4 regions of the Bradyrhizobium sp. AZCC 1588 genome follow, and region 2 is predicted to be linked to each of the others. Evidence: predicted binding sites of a transcription regulator. Region 2 holds the regulator's gene; each other region holds the start of a gene.
What was found. The regulator PhoB, encoded in region 2, activates phosphate uptake and scavenging genes when phosphate is short. The targets are predictions, from matches to a motif close to TGTCATNNANCTGTCAT.
Positions count from the first base shown of each region.

Region 1: the regulator PhoB is predicted to act here: its motif matches at 2,172-2,188, upstream of phnC (phosphonate ABC transporter ATP-binding protein).
Region 3: the regulator PhoB is predicted to act here: its motif matches at 1,238-1,254, upstream of V1277_RS21005 (esterase-like activity of phytase family protein).
Region 4: the regulator PhoB is predicted to act here: its motif matches at 2,068-2,084, upstream of V1277_RS03795 (UDP-2,3-diacylglucosamine diphosphatase).

Region 1 covers NZ_JAZHSC010000001.1:5,528,283-5,532,624, reverse strand. Annotated here, with positions in the region: partial or broken gene phnD (phosphonate ABC transporter substrate-binding protein) at 1-193, opposite strand, end outside; gene phnD (phosphonate ABC transporter substrate-binding protein) at 254-1,189, opposite strand; gene phnC (phosphonate ABC transporter ATP-binding protein) at 1,253-2,068, opposite strand; gene V1277_RS25715 (transferase hexapeptide repeat family protein) at 2,258-2,923, shown strand; gene V1277_RS25710 (alpha-D-ribose 1-methylphosphonate 5-triphosphate diphosphatase) at 2,920-4,113, shown strand; gene V1277_RS25705 (DUF1045 domain-containing protein) at 4,134-4,342, shown strand, end outside.
Region 2 covers NZ_JAZHSC010000001.1:2,506,175-2,510,516, forward strand. Annotated here, with positions in the region: gene V1277_RS11740 (aspartate aminotransferase family protein) at 1-939, opposite strand, end outside; gene V1277_RS11745 (GcrA family cell cycle regulator) at 1,435-1,944, shown strand; gene phoB (phosphate regulon transcriptional regulator PhoB) at 2,141-2,845, opposite strand; gene phoU (phosphate signaling complex protein PhoU) at 2,919-3,635, opposite strand; gene pstB (phosphate ABC transporter ATP-binding protein PstB) at 3,647-4,342, opposite strand, start outside.
Region 3 covers NZ_JAZHSC010000001.1:4,470,926-4,475,267, reverse strand. Annotated here, with positions in the region: gene V1277_RS21015 (FecCD family ABC transporter permease) at 1-391, shown strand, start outside; gene V1277_RS21010 (heme ABC transporter ATP-binding protein) at 388-1,188, shown strand; gene V1277_RS21005 (esterase-like activity of phytase family protein) at 1,303-2,655, shown strand; gene V1277_RS21000 (mucoidy inhibitor MuiA family protein) at 2,891-4,342, opposite strand, start outside.
Region 4 covers NZ_JAZHSC010000001.1:778,937-783,278, reverse strand. Annotated here, with positions in the region: gene V1277_RS03810 (J domain-containing protein) at 1-369, opposite strand, end outside; gene V1277_RS03805 (Lrp/AsnC ligand binding domain-containing protein) at 634-879, opposite strand; gene thiD (bifunctional hydroxymethylpyrimidine kinase/phosphomethylpyrimidine kinase) at 1,012-1,812, shown strand; gene V1277_RS03795 (UDP-2,3-diacylglucosamine diphosphatase) at 2,108-2,920, shown strand; gene V1277_RS03790 (glycosyltransferase family 4 protein) at 2,917-3,975, shown strand; gene V1277_RS03785 (threonine ammonia-lyase) at 4,029-4,342, shown strand, end outside.

The DNA of each region.
Region 1 (4,342 bases), 3.0 Mb from region 2:
CTTCACGCCCAACTCCTTCGAAAGGTTAATTTGCGAAGGGCGTGTAACGTTCAAGCGTTCCGGTCGCGTTTTCCGCGGGGACCAGCGCCATCACCAGTTCGGGGTACTTCTCTTTCCACGACTGGGCGAAGGCGGGCGTTGCAACGATAGCCAGGCCGGACGCCAACAACAGCAATGCACGTCGGTTCAACATTTCTCTCTCCTCTGATTTTCTGAAATGGCCGCAAGCTGAAAGACGACGACCCGAACAAGATCAGTTTGTAGGTTTGCGTTTGCGTTGCTCATCAAGCCACAGGTCCATCTTGACCGACTCGACGTAGTCTTCCTTCGAGACGCGCGCAAAATTCTCAACCTTGCCGTCGGTCAATGCGTCGAAGGCAGCCTTGTTCTTTTTGGGCGCAGCCAGGAAGGCCTGAATGATCGCGGACTTGAGGTCCTCGGGCATGTCAGCAAGCAGCGCAAAGGGTGACCCCGGCAGCAGCGGTGATTTCCAGATGACGCGGAAATCGGCCTTCGTCATCGGTGTGCCGTCGGGCTTCTTCAGCATGCCCTTGGTGAGCATTCGGACCAGATTCGAGTCGTCCTCGCCGTTCCACCAGTTGGCCGCCGCGTCGACCGTTCCGTTCGCCAACGCGAAGATAGCGTTTTCGTGGCTGCCGGTTGGCTGAGCCAACTTGAAATGCTTTTCGATTGGGAAGCCCTGGTCGGCCAAAAAGAAAGTCGGCGCTTTGGAACCGGAGGTCGATTCAACATCGACCAGCCCCAACGTCTTTCCTTTGAGATCATCGATGGATTTGTATGGGCTGTCGGCGCGCACATAGATCACGGAGTAGTATCCAATCACGCCACCCGAACTGCGCAGGGTCGCGAACGGGACAACGTTGCCGCCGGATACGGTGTTGGCTCGCGCATAGGAGCCGGGCCCATACTGGCCGATATGGATTTGCCGGGTCTTCTGGCCCTCGATCACCGCCGTATAGTCGTTGGCGACACGTAACGTGACTTTCACGCCGAGTTCATTCGTTAGATACTCAGCAAAAGGTCCAACGCGCGCCAGAACCCCGGTTGCGTTCTCGGCCGGCACCAACGCCATCACCAATTCGGGATACTTCGCTTTCCATTCCTGCGCCGAAGCCGCGGAAGCTATTGCGGCCAGCGCAGCGGCGAGAACAAACCGACGATTGAACATCATGAACTGGTCCTATTACGAGTTCGAGGTCACATGGATCGACGGTCGAAACGGATGCCAGCTTCAGGCCGCAGCAGCGGTGCCGAGTTCCGGAACGGCTACTCCATCGGGCGCCGGCGCAGGCGCGATGCCCATGACGTCATTGGCTTCGAGGTCATAGAGCTCGCGCGCGATGCGATCGGTCAGCGTCTCCGGCGCGCCGTCGAACACCACCCGCCCGGCCGCCATGCCGATCAGGCGGTCGCAGTACGTCCGCGCCAGGTCGAGCGAATGCAGGTTGCAGATCACGGTGATGCCGAAATGCTTGTTGATGCGCAGCAGCGCGTCCATCACGATCCGCGTGTTGCGGGGATCAAGCGAGGCGATCGGCTCATCGGCGAGAATGATGTCGGGCTCCTGCACCAGTGCGCGGGCGATCGCGACGCGCTGCTGCTGACCACCGGAAAGCTGGTCGGCGCGCTGGGCGGCGATCGCCGCCATATCGAACTGCTCCAGTGCCGACATTGCCAGCGCCCTGTCCTCTTCGGGCCAAAGCTGGGTCAGCGAGCGCCAGGACGGAATTTCAGCCAACCGCCCCATCAGTACATTGGTTAGGACATCGAGCCGGCCGACCAGATTGAACTGCTGGAAGATCATCGCGGAGCGCGCGCGCCATTGCCGCAAATCCTTGCCGCGCAGCGCGGTCACGTCGACGCCTTCGAACAGGATGCGTCCCTCGGAAGGCTCGGCGAGGCGGTTGATCATCCGCAGCAGCGTCGACTTGCCGGCGCCGGAGCGGCCGATCACGCCGACGAAGCTGCCGGGCTGGATCGAAAATGACGCATTGTCCACCGCGGCCTTGGTGCCAAACCGGCACGTCAAACCCTCTACCACCAGCATGCACTGCTCCAGAATTCCGATCGTGAAGCATCGCTAGCGGCTCGATCTTACAGTTGTGTGACACGAGTGCTGCGCTGCGGCGTTCGTCCACAGCAGCGGCTGGCGTCATGTGTCCGTCATGATCCTGTCATCAAGCGCATCGAAGACGAGCGGGTGCCCCTTTCCCCCAATTGTTGATGGACGTTACCGATGGCCGGCAAGATGCTTTCCACTGAACCATTGGTCGACCCCACCGCGTCAGTGCGCGACTGCCAGCTTGGCGCCTACACCGAGGTCGGCGCCCGGACCATTCTGCTCGAAGTCGCGATGGCCGATTATTCCTACGTCGTGAACGACTCGCAGATCACCTACACGACGATCGGGAAATTCTGTTCGATCGCGGCGATGACACGCATCAACCCGGGTAATCATCCGATGCACCGGGCCTCGCAGGCGCATTTCACCTACCGTGCCAGCAGCTACTTTTCGGGCGAGAGCGACGATGCCGAGTTTTTTGCTTGGCGCCGCAAGCATCACGTCCATATCGGCCATGACGTCTGGATCGGCCACGGCGCGGTTATTCTGCCCGGCCGCTCGATCGGCACCGGCGCGGTGGTCGCGGCCGGCGCCATCGTGACCAAGGATGTCCCCGCCTATACGATCGTTGCAGGCAATCCGGCACGGCCGATCAAGCGGCGCTTTCCGGAATCCATTGCCGGGCGGCTTGCGGAACTCGCGTGGTGGGATTGGGGCCATGAGATGCTGCGCTACGCCCTGCCCGATTTCCGCAAGCTCGATGTAGAGGGCTTTCTCGAAAAGTACGAAGCTGCCGCAGCAGCTACGCGCCGTCCATTCAACCAGAGCGCCGCATCGTGACCGAACTGTTCATCGAAGGTGGCCGGGCCCTGCTCGGCCACGAAATCGTCGAAACCTCATTGCGGATCGCTGGCCGCGAGATCGCAGCTGTAGCTGCGTACAGCAACCACAGCATCGGCGGCGTCAATGCCGATGGCCTCCTGGTATTGCCGGGCATTGTCGATCTGCATGGCGATGCCTTCGAGCGGCAGATGATGCCGCGCCCCGGGGTCGACTTCCCGATCGATGTGGCGCTTGTTGACAGCGACCGGCAGGCGATCAGCAACGGGATCACGACCGTCTACCATGCCACGACCTGGTCGTGGGAGCCCCGCCTGCGCAGCGCCGACAATGCCAGGCGCTTGCTGGAGGCGATCGAGCAGATGCGGCCGCAGCTCGCCGCCGACACTCGCTTCCACTTGCGTCACGAGACCTACAATCTCGACGCAGAAAGCGAAATCATCGACTGGCTGTCGGAAGGACGCGTCGACCTGTTCGCCTTCAACGACCATATGGACTCGACGGTCGCCAGCCTCGCCAAGCCGCAAAAGCGCAGCCGAATGGTCGAACGCACAGGCCTCAGCAATGAGGCGTTCGATCGCCTGGTGGAACGTGTGGTTTCCCGCGGCCACGACGTGCCGGCTTCGATCACCCAGCTGGCGCAGGCAGCGCGCGCGGCGGGTGTCCGGATGCTCTCGCATGATGACGAGAGCCCGGCGAAGCGGCAGGCCTTTCGTGCGCAGGGCGTTGCAATCGCCGAATTTCCGGTCAACGAGGAAACCGCACGCGATGCTGCCGAGGCCGGTGACTTCATCGTGTTTGGCGCGCCCAATGTGGTGCGCGGCGGCAGCCATACCGGCTGGACCAGGGCCTCCGACATGATCGCCAAGGGCCTCTGTTCGGTGCTTGCGTCGGACTATTATTATCCGGCGCCGCTATTGGCGGCATTCCGGCTTGCGACCGACGCCGTTCTGCCGCTGGGCGCGGCATGGCAATTGATCTCGGCGGCACCGGCACGCGCCGCCGGCCTCACCGATCGCGGCACGCTCGCCGCGGGGCAGCGTGCCGACATCCTTCTCGTCGATGACACAGTGCCGCTGCGGCCGCGGGTAGTCGCAGTCATTGCCGCGGGGCGTCTCGTACATCTGACGGAGGCGAACCGTCTCGTCCATTCGTCCACAGCACCACGCAAGGCGGTTGCAGCCGCGTGAGGCGGCCCTATTCTGGCGCAATGGCAAATTACCCCCGTTACGCAATCTATTATACCGCCTCGCCCGGCAGCGCGCTCGACCGGTTAGGCGGCTCTCTGCTCGGCTACGATGCCCTGAGCGGCGAAGACCTGCCCTTTCCGGACGGACTCCCATCGGACTGGCGCGAGCTGACGCGCGATCCGCGCAAATACGGCTTTCACGCCACGCTGAAGGCGCCGATAGCGCTGGC
Region 2 (4,342 bases):
TTTCTGTTTCAACAGCAGCGACATCTTCTGCACGTGATCGAAGAAGCCGGGCTTCAGCATCACGTCGAGCACGGCATTCGCCGCTGCGATCGCCAGCGGATTGCCGCCGAAGGTCGAGCCGTGCGAGCCCGGCGTCATGCCGCTTGCTGCTTCCGCCGTCGCCAGCACCGCGCCGATCGGGAAACCGCCGCCCAGCGCTTTGGCCAGCGACATCACATCCGGTGTGACGCCGACGCGCTTATAGGCGAAGAGATCACCGGTGCGGCCCATTCCGGTCTGCACCTCGTCGAACGCAAGCAACAGGCCCTTCTCGTCGCAGAGCTGGCGCAGCGCCTTGAAGAAAGATTGCGGCGCGGAGCGGACGCCGCCCTCGCCCTGCACCGGCTCGATCAGGATACCCGCGGTCTGCGGGCCGATCGCTTTCTTGACCGCTTCGAGATCGCCATGCGGCACCTGGTCGAAACCGTCCATCGGCGGCCCAAAGCCTTCGAGATATTTGGCGGAGCCGGTTGCTGCGAGCGTGCCCAGGGTGCGGCCGTGGAATGCGCCCTCGAAGGTGACGAGGCGATAGCGTTCAGGATGGCCCTTGGAGAATTGATAGCGGCGCACGACCTTGATCACGCCCTCCATCGCCTCCGCGCCGGAATTGCAGAAGAACACGAGGTCGGCAAAACTCTGCTCGCAGAGCCGCGCGGCGAGCTTCTCGCCATCCGGCGACTTGAACAGGTTCGACATGTGCCAGAGTTTCGTCGACTGTTCCTGCAGCGCCGCGATCAGGTGCGGATGGCAGTGACCGAGCGCATTCACCGCGACGCCCGAGGTGAAGTCCAAATAGCGCTCGCCATTGGTGGCGGTCAGCCAGCAGCCCTCGCCGCGTTCGAAGCCGAGATCGACCCTGGCGAAGACGGGGAGCAGATGCGACGTGGCGCTATTGGTCATGGCAATCACTGAGGTTTGAGACCTGCCTTTGAGACCTGCCGCGGGCGTGCATTGGCGCGAACGCGGCAACAGCCGGTCTTGCGAAAACGAAACGTGCCGCCTCTTAAGGGCGGCACGTGAGAGGTATTCTATGTGGGTGGGGAGCGCTGTCAACACGCACGGAACGGCCTTTCCTGCAGTGCAAGATGCTGAAATCCGTAAGATTGCGGTGTGGTGGAAAACACGCAGTGAAATGCCTAGATTGTCAGAACATGTGGACGTTCGGGCCCGGACTCTTGCGCCCGAGTCACGCCATATTGTAGCTTTTGGGCTGTCGGGTACGACATCTCGTGCGGCAGTTCTGATCCCTTAGAGTCCTTTTGTGCAGGCGTAAACGTTCGGCGCGGTTAGCGCGTCCGGCGAGGGCTAAGGGATTCTGACCGCAGGGATTTTTGAGACGAATGACTCGCCAGCGCTGCCCCCGATTGGCCGGCGCGATGCGAAGGGAAGATTACGATGACCGTTTTGACCTGGTCCGACGATCGCGTCGAACAGCTTAAGAAGCTCTGGGAAGCCGGATTGTCGGCGAGCCAGATCGCCGCGGAACTCGGAAATGTGACGCGAAACGCCGTGATCGGCAAAGTGCACCGGCTGGGCCTTTCCGGCCGTGCCAAGAGCCCCTCCTCGGCCGCCCCGCGGCAGCGCAAGGCACGCCCCGCCCAGCCGATGATGCGGGTGTCGCGCCCGGTCTCGCGCGGCAACACCGCGCTGGCACACGCCTTCGAAGTCGAGATGGAGCCGGATCCGATCGCCTTCGACAACGTCGTGCCGATGAGCCAGCGGCTGTCGCTGCTCGAACTGAACGAGGCCACCTGCCACTGGCCGGTCGGCGATCCCTCGAGCCCGGAATTCTTCTTCTGCGGCGGCAAGGCGCTCACCGGCCTGCCCTATTGCGCCCACCACTCGCGCATCGCCTACCAGCCCGCCGCCGATCGGCGGAGGCAGCAGCCGAAGCAGACGAGGTAAGGGGCGGGATTATCTCAACGTTGTCGTCCCTGCGAACGCAGGGACCCATAACCACAGGTGTCTGTGGTTATGCTGAGCTGGAGCTCCAGCGCATTTCAACAATCGAGATTTGTGGTTATGGGTCCCCGCGCCCCGTGCGCAATTGCGCACTAGGCGGGGACGACGCCGGAGTTTGCGGAAATAGCAGCGAACGCAGCTACGGCTCCACTTTCGCAAACCGGTCATCCAGCGCGTAACCGGCGCCACGGACGGTGCGGATCGGATCCTGCTCGCGGCCGGGGTTGAGCAGTTTGCGCAGGCGGCCGATGTGGACGTCGACGGTGCGCTCGTCGATATAGATGTCGCGACCCCAGACGCTGTCGAGCAACTGCTCGCGGCTGAAGACGCGGCCGGGATGCTCGAGGAAAAATTCCAGCAGGCGATACTCGGTCGGGCCGAGATCGATCTGACGGCCCGAGCGCGCGACGCGGCGCTTTTCGCGGTCGAGTTCGATGTCGCCATAGGTCAGCACGGTGGCGAGCCGCTCGGGGCTCGCCCGGCGCAGCAGGCCCTTCACGCGCGCCAGCAGTTCCGGCACCGAGAACGGCTTGACGATGTAATCGTCGGCGCCGGTCGCAAGCCCCCGCACCCGCTCGCTCTCCTCGCCGCGCGCGGTCAGCATGATGATCGGCAATTGCTTGGTTTCAGGGCGCGCCCTCAAGCGGCGGCACAGCTCGATGCCGGAGAGCCCCGGCAGCATCCAGTCGAGCACGACGAGATCGGGCACGCGCTCCTTCAGCCGCGTATCCGCATCGTCGCCGCGGGCGACGGTTTCGACATCATAGCCTTCGGCGTCGAGGTTGTAGCGCAACAACGTGGTCAGCGCTTCCTCGTCCTCGACCACCATTATGCGCGCGCTCATCTTGCATCAGCCTCTTCTATTTGACGCGTTATCTTCACGCGAACAGGTCTCCACTTCGCTTGAAAACGCTTTGTCAGGTATTCGGCACCGTGGTGGCAAACGTCGTCATGTCGCCCTTCGGGCGCTTGTCGAGCATCTGCTGTCCCTCGATCATGTAGAACACGGTTTCGGCGATGTTGGTGGCGTGGTCGCCGATCCGCTCGATATTCTTGGCGCAGAACATCAAATGAATACAGAACGAGATGTTGCGCGGATCCTCCATCATGTACGTGAGGAGCTCGCGGAACAGCGAGGTGCAGATGGCGTCGACTTCCTCGTCGCCCTTCCACACCGCCATCGCCGCCGGCAGATCGTGCGCGGCATAGGCGTCCAGCACTGACTTGACCTGCGACTGCACCAGATCGGTCATGTGCTCGAGGCCACGCATCAGTTTCAGCGGCTGGAAATCGTTCTCCAGCGCCGCGACCCGCTTGCCCATGTTCTTGGCGAGGTCGCCGATCCGCTCCAGATCGGTGGCAACGCGCATCGCGCCGACGATCTCGCGCAGATCGATCGCCATTGGCTGGCGGCGGGCGATGGTCAGCACCGCGCGCTCCTCGATCAGATGCTGTAGACGATCGACCTCGAGGTCGTTGGCGACGACGCGTTTGCCGAGCGCGACGTCGCGGCGCACCAGCGCGTCGACGGATTCGGTGATCATGCGCTCGGCCAGACCGCCCATCTCGGCGACCAGACGAGTCAATTCCTGGAGGTCGCTGTCGAATGCCTTGGCCGTGTGTTCAGACGCCATCCTTGTTCTCCTTAGCCGAACCGGCCCGTGATGTAGTCCTGGGTGCGCTTGTCGCGCGGATTGGTAAAGATCGTCTGCGTTACACCTTCTTCCACCAGAACGCCGAGATGAAAGAACGCCGTGCGTTGCGAGACGCGCGCGGCCTGCTGCATCGAGTGAGTGACGATGATGATCGTGAAGTTTTCCTTCAGGTCGTCGATCAGTTCCTCGATGCGAGCGGTCGCGATCGGATCAAGCGCGGAGCAAGGCTCATCCATGAGAATGACTTCCGGACCGACAGCAATGGCCCGAGCGATACACAACCGCTGCTGTTGGCCGCCCGACAGTCCGGTACCGGCTTCATGGAGCCGATCCTTCACTTCCTCGAAAAGCCCCGCCCTCTTCAGACTGGTCTCAACGATGTGATCGAGGTCGCTTTTACTCCGCGCCAGCCCGTGAATGCGAGGTCCATAAGCAATATTATCGTAGATTGATTTAGGAAACGGGTTGGGTTTCTGGAACACCATACCCACGCGAGCACGAAGCTGGACTACGTCGAGCCCGCGCTCGTAAATGTTCGTATTGTCGATCTCAATGTCGCCGGTAACGCGGCATGTCAAGATAGTATCGTTCATTCGATTGAGGCAGCGCAAGAACGTCGATTTGCCGCAGCCCGACGGGCCAATGAACGAAGTGACGGATTTCTCCGGAATGTTCACCGTAACGTC
Region 3 (4,342 bases), 2.0 Mb from region 2:
TATCGCCTGCCTCTCGATTGCGCGTGGGCTCGACGTGCTGGTGCTCGGCGAGGCCGAGGCGTTCCATAGCGGTGTCGACGTCGAACGGCTGAAGCGGATTTCGATCATATTGGTGTCGGCGATGACGGGTGTGGCGGTTTCGGTCTGCGGCGTCGTCGGCTTTATCGGCATCGTGGTGCCGCATCTGTTGCGGCTGGTGATCGGGCCGGCGCACCGGTTGCTGCTGCCCGCTTCCATGCTGCTGGGCGCGGTGCTGCTGGTGGGCGCCGATACGCTGGCCCGCACCATCGTCGCGCCCGCGGAAATGCCGATCGGCATCCTGACGGCTGCGATCGGCGCGCCGTTCTTTCTGGCGATGCTGCTCCGCCAGCGCGGGCTGGTTTCGCTATGACCGTCATTCTCGAAGCGCAGTCGGCTTCAATGGTCGTTGGCGGCGCCACACTGGTCGATGGCATCGATCTTTGCGTTACCCCCGGCGATATGGTCGCGATCGTCGGCCCCAACGGCGCCGGCAAATCGACGCTGCTGCGAATGCTGTCCGGCGATCTCCGCCCGACGCGCGGCCAGATCAGGCTGAAGCAGCGCGACATTCAAAGCTATCCGCCGCGCCTTCTCGCTTTCCACCGCGCGATGCTGTCGCAGCATGTCAACGTCACCTTCCCGTTCACGGTCGAGGAGATCGTTCATATGGGCGCGGGTGATGCCGGCCGCGCCGCCGCGCAACGGCTGGTCGATGCGGCGCTCGGTGAGGTCGATCTGGCGCATTTCAGCCAACGGCAATTACCGACGCTCTCCGGCGGCGAACAGCAGCGTGCGCATTTCGCCCGCGTGCTGGTGCAGCTCGCCTGCGGCGAGGCGCAGCATGGGCCGGGCCTCTTGCTGCTGGACGAGCCGACCTCGAGCCTCGACATGCGCCACCAGATCGACTTGGTGGAAACCGCAAGGCGGCGCGCGCAGAACGGCACGGCCGTCATCGCCGTGCTGCATGACCTCAATCTCGCCATGCGGTTCGCCGACCGCATCGTGCTCTTGCATCGGGGTAAGCTCGCCGTCGATGGCGGCCGCAGCGATGCGATCACGGCCGAGACCATCCGCCGGATTTTTGAGGTCGATGTGAAGATCGACTATACTGACGCCGGCGTGCCGTTCCTGCTGCCGCAAACCATGCGGCCGGCTGCAGCGCAGTAACACCTAAACCGCAGCCTTATCCAACGCCGTTACGCGGCTTTCACAAAACTGTCAGCCGGCTGTAACAGCCGCTGCGCAAGACACACCGCATCGCTATTCAACAGGAGATCCGCCATGCGCGTGTCATTGCTCTGCTCCGTCGCATCCATGTTTCTGGCCGGCGCTGCCTTCGCTCAAGGTGAAGGCGAGTTTCCCGCCACGCTGAAGGGCCACGCCGTGCTGCCGGCGCAGACCTTTATCGACGCGCCCGCTGATGCGCCTGACGATCTCAAGACATCAGGCAAATACACCACCGGCCGCCGCGTCGACGCTCTGGGCACCGTGACGGGCAAGTCCTACGAACGCCCGACCGGCGTTTCGCTGCCGTTCAAGGGCCAGCCGCTGCAGGGCCATTCCGGCATCAAGGTGATGCCGGACGGCTCGTTCTGGGTGCTCACCGACAACGGCATGGGCTCGCGCTACAACTCGGCCGACTCGATGCTGTATCTGAACCGTCACAAGATCGACTGGGCGAGCGGCAAGATCGAGCGACAGGAAACCGTCTTCCTGCACGATCCCGACAAGAAGGTGCCGTTCCGCATCCTCCATGAAGACACCGCCAAGCGCTATCTCACCGGCGCCGATTTCGACACCGAAGGTTTTCAGATCATCGGAGACACCTTCTGGATCGGCGACGAGTTCGGGCCCTATGTGCTGAAGGCCGACAAGACCGGCAAGGTCCTGGCGGTGTTCGAAACCACCGCCGACGGCAAGCCGGTGCGCTCGCCCGATCATTGGTCGGTGCAGTCGCCTGCAGCTCCAGGCGCGAGCTACACCACCGTCAACCTCCGCCGCTCCAAGGGCTATGAAGGTTTTGCCGGCTCGAAGGACGGCAAGTTCCTCTATGGCCTGCTCGAGGGCCCGCTGTGGAATGCCGAGAAGAAGGACTTTGAGAAGGTCGACGGCAAGGAAGCCGCGCGGATCCTCGAATTCGACGTCGCAGCCGAAAAATTCACCGGCCGCTATTGGCACTATGTGTTCGAGCAGAACGGCCACGCCATCGGCGATTTCAACATGATCAACGCCTCAAACGGCCTGATCATCGAGCGCGACAATGGCGAAGGCACCGCCGACAAGGCCTGCCCGGCCGGCCAGCGCGGCGAGAACTGTTTTCCGGACCTCGCCAAATTCAAACGCGTCTACAAGATCGAACTCTCCGACGCCAATGTCGGCAAGCCGGTGCGCAAGATCGCCTATGTCGACCTGATGAAGATCAAGGATCCCGACAAGAAGGCGCGCAAGCCGCTCAATGACGGCGTGCTGACGTTCCCCTTCTTCACCATCGAGAACGTTGATCGGATCGACGACACCCACATCATCGTCGGCAACGACAACAACCTGCCATTCTCGTCGAGCCGCGATCCCAACAAGGCTGACGACAACGAGTTCGTGCTGCTGGAGGTGGGGGAGTTCTTGAAGGCGAAGTGACGAGTATTCGCAGAGTGTTTGGCTGGGAAGCGAAGTTGCGCGCGAGCAAGAGCAAGCAACTCTTCGCCAGCCTTCGTGTCCCGGACGCGGAGCAGCCTAGGCGATGCGAAGCATCGTCCGGCAACGCTGCTCCGCAGAGCCGGGACCCACTATCCCAACGCATGGACCCCGGCTCAGCAGTGCACCACGCCGCAAGTGCGGCGCGCTGCACAGCAGCCGGGGAACGCGAGTATCGCTAGCCCGCCGGCACCATCACCACGCCCTTGTCCTTGGGCCAGCGTATGCGCCACGCGAAGTTGATATCCCTCACCTCGCCGGGCTTGGCCTCGAACGCCCATTCCAGCACGCCGCGTCTGTCGCGGATGTTGCTTGCGGTCGGCGGCGTCGTGGACGACAGCATCTCGACCTGGATTTCCTCGTTCTCGCTGACCGGCAACTGATCCTCGACCGCGATCCGGATCGGGAAATCATGGCCGTTGCGCACGGTGGTCTTGAACGTGCGCTCGTCGGTCTTCGACGTCGTCACGATCAGGCCGGCCGATCCCTCGTTGCGCTTGAGAACCGCGCGTTCGATCTTGATCTTGTCGTCGGCGCCGAAGCCGAGCCGCACGGTCTCGTCCTTGGCCGCGGCGGCCATCTGCCCGCGGCCGACGAACACGCCATCGCGGTAGATCGAGACTCGGCCGGGCAATAGCGGCGCGTCCTCGTTCTGCTTGAAGTTCGCCTCGAGGAACGCGGTCGAGTCTTTCACCGGGGCGGCGCGGACCGCGAGATCAGGCGCGAGCGTTACGCTAGAGACGCGCAGGCTCTTGGCGCCTTCGCTGGCACCGAGGCTGACGCGGCCGGGAACTTTGAACACCACCTGGAAGCCGCTGACATCAGCCGTGGCCTGCTGTTCGTCGGCACGTTCGGCGAGGGATTCCGCCACCTTCGCGGCAGGCGCTGGCGCCGAGCGGAACCTATTATCTATCGCACCGCTGACGGACGCCTGAGGCCGCGGCGGTTGCGGATACTGCACGATCAGCGGATTGAGTTCGGGCGCGCTGCCGCCGCGCGCCGTGCGCACGGTGGAGACGCTGAGCGCGACGTTCGACCAATCCTCTCCGGTGGCCTGCGTGATTTCGGCGCGGCGCACCAGTTCGAGCGCGGGCTTGCGGTCTTTCGCGCCGGTATCGAGACGGGCGTCATAGAGCGGCGTCCAGCGCGCGCTGCGCACCGCATAGGTCACCCGCAGCGTCGCCTTGGTCGCGGCAGCCGCTGCGAGCTCGATCCGCACCTCCAGCTTGTTCGGCGGCTTCTGCGCCTTGTCCTGCTCGAGGCGCGCGATTTCGCGGTCGAGGTCGCGCTGCTTGCGTTCTGCATCGCGGACCGTGGCCTCGGTGCTGGCGACTTCTTCGCCAACCGCGGCAAAGGCCGCGCGCCATTCGGATATCGGCCGCGCCTCGCCCTTGTCGCCGATCCCGACCGGCGCGGTATCCGCAAATCGCTCGGCGAATTTGCGCCGCGCTCTCGCCGCATCGATCGCGCCCTGCAAATTGACCCGCTCGTCCTTCAGCGCCTCGATGCGCTTGTCGAGTTCGGGCAAATTGACCGGCGGCGCCGCGCGCGGCGGCTTGGCGTCGATCGCGCCGATCGTGAGTTTTGCGGCGGCCTCACCCTCGACCCGCAGCGACGTGGGGTCGAGCGT
Region 4 (4,342 bases), 1.7 Mb from region 2:
CGGCATTTCTGCGGCACCCGGTGGTTTTGAAAACAATCCGAACACGGTGTAGCCGCCGACCAGCACCGCGGAAATGATCGTTGCCGCCATCGTATTGGAGGCGACCTTTCGTACGGTCTCGTAAGTCTGGATCGCCTTCGTGGCAGGCGGCTGCAGCGCAATGGCGAGCAGTTGATCGTAGGTCGCGCGCTGCTCGGTGTCGTTCAGGATGTCATAGGCGCGCATGAGTTCCCTGAACCTCAGCGCGGCCTCGGGATTGTCGGGATTGATATCGGGATGGGTCGCCTTCGCGGCCTTGCGGAATGCCTTCCGCAATTCCTCGGCGTCGTCACTCGGAAGCGCTCCGAGCAAATCGTACAGCGTCCCCATGGTGGTACTCGCGACCGTTTCCCCCTCGGACCGTCCCCGCCGCGGAACTTCCGATTGACGACGCCCCAGATAATCAAAAATATCAAGGCGGTAGCATGATCCCCTTATGGCAAAAGCATGCCATGGTTAACGTCGTTAACCATCCGTTGCGGTCGGGGCGCTCAATTGGCGTGGCAGGCGGGCAGGGCTGGCAGCCCGTCCTCACAAGCAGGCGGGCCTATCGGCCGCACCAGGGACGCGGCCTTGGGGAAGGCGGGCCGACGCCTAACCCGTGCCGAACGCCTTGAAGGTGATGATGGTGTGGGTGTCCTGGATACCCGGAATCACCTGCACCCTCTCGTTGACGAAATGGCCAATGTCGGTGTCCTTATCGACGTAGAACTTGACCAGCAGATCGTAGTCACCGGCAGTGGAATAGATCTCCGAGGCGATCTCGGCCTCCGCGAGCGCATTGGCGACGGCATAGGATTGGCCGAGTTTGCATTTGAACTGGACAAAGAAGGGAACCATCGCTGTCGTCTCCGAATTGGTTGGTCCCAATAGGCCAAAAACCGCTGATAATGGCAAGCCAGCTTGCTGCCGATGCCATGGCGCGGTAGGACATTCCATGGCCTTCAACCTACGACTTGCACGAGGCTTGCGATGACGGCGCCGATCGCGCTGACCATCGCCGGCTCCGATTCCTCTGGCGGAGCCGGTATCCAGGCCGACCTGAAGACGTTTGCCGCGCTCGGTGTCTACGGCGCCTCCGTGATCACGGCGCTGACTGCACAGAATACCGAAGGCGTCAGCGGCATCCATCAGGTGCCGGCGGAGTTCGTGACCGCGCAGATCGATGCGGTGTTTTCCGATCTCGACGTCGGAGCGGTCAAGATCGGCATGGTGGCGCAGCCATCGGTTATCGACGCCATCGTCGCCGGCCTCAAGCGCTGGTCGCCGAAGCACGTCGTGCTCGATCCTGTGATGGTCGCAACCTCCGGCGACCGGCTGCTGGCTGCGGAAGCGGTCGAGTCGCTCAGGACAAAACTCATTCCGCTTGCTTCGGTCATTACGCCCAATTTGCCTGAGGCCGCCGCGCTGCTCGACGAACCGGTGGCTGCGGGTGAGGCCGCCGTCGAAAGCCAGGGCAGGCGATTGCTGGCCATGGGGTGCAAGGCGGTGCTGATCAAGGGCGGCCACGGGGAGGGCGCCGAGTGCGTCGACTATCTGATCGGCACGAGCGGCACCATCGCGCTGGCCGCGCCGCGCATTGTGACGAAAAACACCCATGGCACCGGCTGCTCATTGTCCTCGGCGATCGCGGCGGAGCTCGCGAAGGGCGAGGGCATGGAAACCGCCGTGCGTAACGCCAAGGCGTGGGTCAGCGCTGCGATTGCGGAGGCAGATCGCTTCAGCGTCGGCCACGGTCACGGCCCGATCCACCATTTTCATAAGTTTTATTAGCTGAACTGTCGTCCCTGCGAACGCACGGACCCAGAGCGTGAGCGCAATCGCGCTCATCGCGCGCCGCGGCTTATCAATTGAAGCAAGCGGATTGTTATCTTCTCCACAGTAAGCATCGGTGGTTATGTCCCTGCGTTCGCAGGGATGACATTGAGTTGTCGCCGCCGCCGTGTCGCTTGCCTGTCGCATCACGCTGCTATCCGCGAGAGCCAAGGGCGCGGCATTGATTCTCGTGGGGCTATAGGTCGCGTGATCAGTCATCGCCCTGTCACAGAAATCTGGTAGGTGCACAGATATGGGCAGTGACTCCTTGAGTGAAGAGAGCCCCGAACGGCGCTTTCGTACTTTGTTCATCTCCGACGTCCATCTCGGAGCCCGCGGCTCGCAAGCCGACCGTTTGCTGGACTTCCTCAAAAGCCACGACGCCGACACCATCTATCTCGTCGGCGATATCGTCGATGGCTGGGCGCTGAAGTCGAGCTGGTACTGGCCGCAATCGCACAACGACTTCGTGCAGAAGATGCTGCGCAAGGCGCGCAAGGGCGCCAAGGTCATCTACGTGCCGGGCAATCACGACGAGTTCCTGCGCAACTACTACGGCACGCATTTCGGCGGCATCGACGTGGTGGAAAACACCATCCACACCGGCGTCGACGGCAAGCGCTATCTCATCATCCACGGCGACATCTTCGATCTCGTGGTGCAGAACGCGCGCTGGCTCGCCCATCTCGGCGACAAGGCCTACGACTTCGCCATTCAGATGAATCGCCTCGTCAACTTCTTCCGCCGCATGTTCGGTGTGCCCTATTGGTCGCTGTCGCAATGGGCGAAGCTGAAGGTCAAGAACGCCGTGAACTACATCGGCGCGTTTGAACAGACGCTGGCCGGCGAGGCGCGACGTCATGGCGCCGATGGCGTGATCTGCGGCCACATCCACTACGCCACCATCCGCGACGAGCACGGTATCCGCTACATGAATTGCGGCGACTGGGTGGAAAGCTGCACCGCGCTCGCTGAGCACGAGGACGGCCGGTTCGAGATCATCATCTGGACCGATCCGCAGCGAAGGGCGGCGCCCGTTCCCCGCGTCGCGGCGCGCGCGGCATGACGCATATCCTGGTCGCGACCGATGCGTGGCATCCCCAGGTCAACGGGGTGGTACGCACGCTGACCGCGCTGGCGGAGGCGGCCAGGGGGCTTGGCGTCGAGATGAGTTTCCTGACGCCGCAATCGTTTCGCACCTTTGCGATGCCGAGCTATCCCGACTTGCGGCTGGCTCTGCCGCTTCCCGGCAAGATCGCGCAACTGATCGAAGCGGCAAAGCCCGACAGCATTCATATCGCGACCGAAGGGCCGATCGGGCTGTTGGTGCGGCGCTATTGCCGCAAGCGCGGCTTGCCGTTCACCACGAGCTTTCACACCCGGTTTCCGGAATATGTCTCGGCGCGCTCGCCAATTCCGGAATCCTGGGTTTGGTGGGCGCTGCGTGCCTTCCACCGGCCGAGCCGGGCAGTGATGGCCGCAACGCCGGCGCTTGCGGCTGAGCTGCGCCTGCGCGGCTTTCGCAACGTGGTGCTGTGGTCGCGCGGCGTCGATACCTCGCTGTTCCATCCGCGCAGCGCCGATCTCTGCCTTCCGACGCCGGTATATCTCAGTGTCGGCCGCCTCGCGGTCGAAAAGAATCTCGAGGCCTTCCTCGATCTCGATCTGCCCGGCACCAAGCTCGTGGTTGGCGACGGGCCGGCCCGGATGGCGCTGGAACGGAAATATCCCGACGCCGTGTTCCTCGGCGCGCGGCATGGCGAGGAACTGGCCGAAATCTACGCGGCGGCCGATATTTTCGTCTTTCCCAGCAAGACCGACACGTTTGGCTTGGTGCTGCTGGAAGCGCTGGCCAGCGGCTTGCCGGTCGCGGCTTTTCCGGTCACCGGTCCCCGCGACGTGATCGGCTCGGCGCCGGTTGGCGTGCTGAACGAGGATTTGCGCACGGCCTGCCTGGAGGCGCTGCAGATTTCGCGAGAAGAATGCGTGGAATTTGCCGCCGCCCATACCTGGCAGGCCTCGGCACGGGTTTTTGTCGACCATGCCCTCAACCTTGGTCCCCTGCAGCCGGAAGGCGAGCTGGTCGAATTTGCGGCCAAGGACCCGCATTTCGCCGCCTGATATCACCTGAATCTGTATTGCCCGCCGGTCCGCTTGCGCGATACAAAGTGCGCATGACGGAAAAAGCCTCAACGGCACCGGTCGGTGCTGCAGATATCGACGCGGCGGCGCGAGTAGTCGGCCCGTTTGCGGTGCGGACGCCGCTGTTGTCGTTCCCCGTTCTCAACGAGCGCGTCGGGACCAAGGTCTTTCTGAAGCCCGAAATGCTGCAGCGGACCGGATCGTTCAAGTTCCGCGGCGCCTTCAACAAGCTGGCCTCGATCCCGCAGGACAAGCGCGGCGGCGGGGTGGTCGCATTCTCTTCCGGCAACCACGCCCAAGGGGTGGCGGCGGCGGCGCAGATCCTCAACATGCAGGCCACCATCGT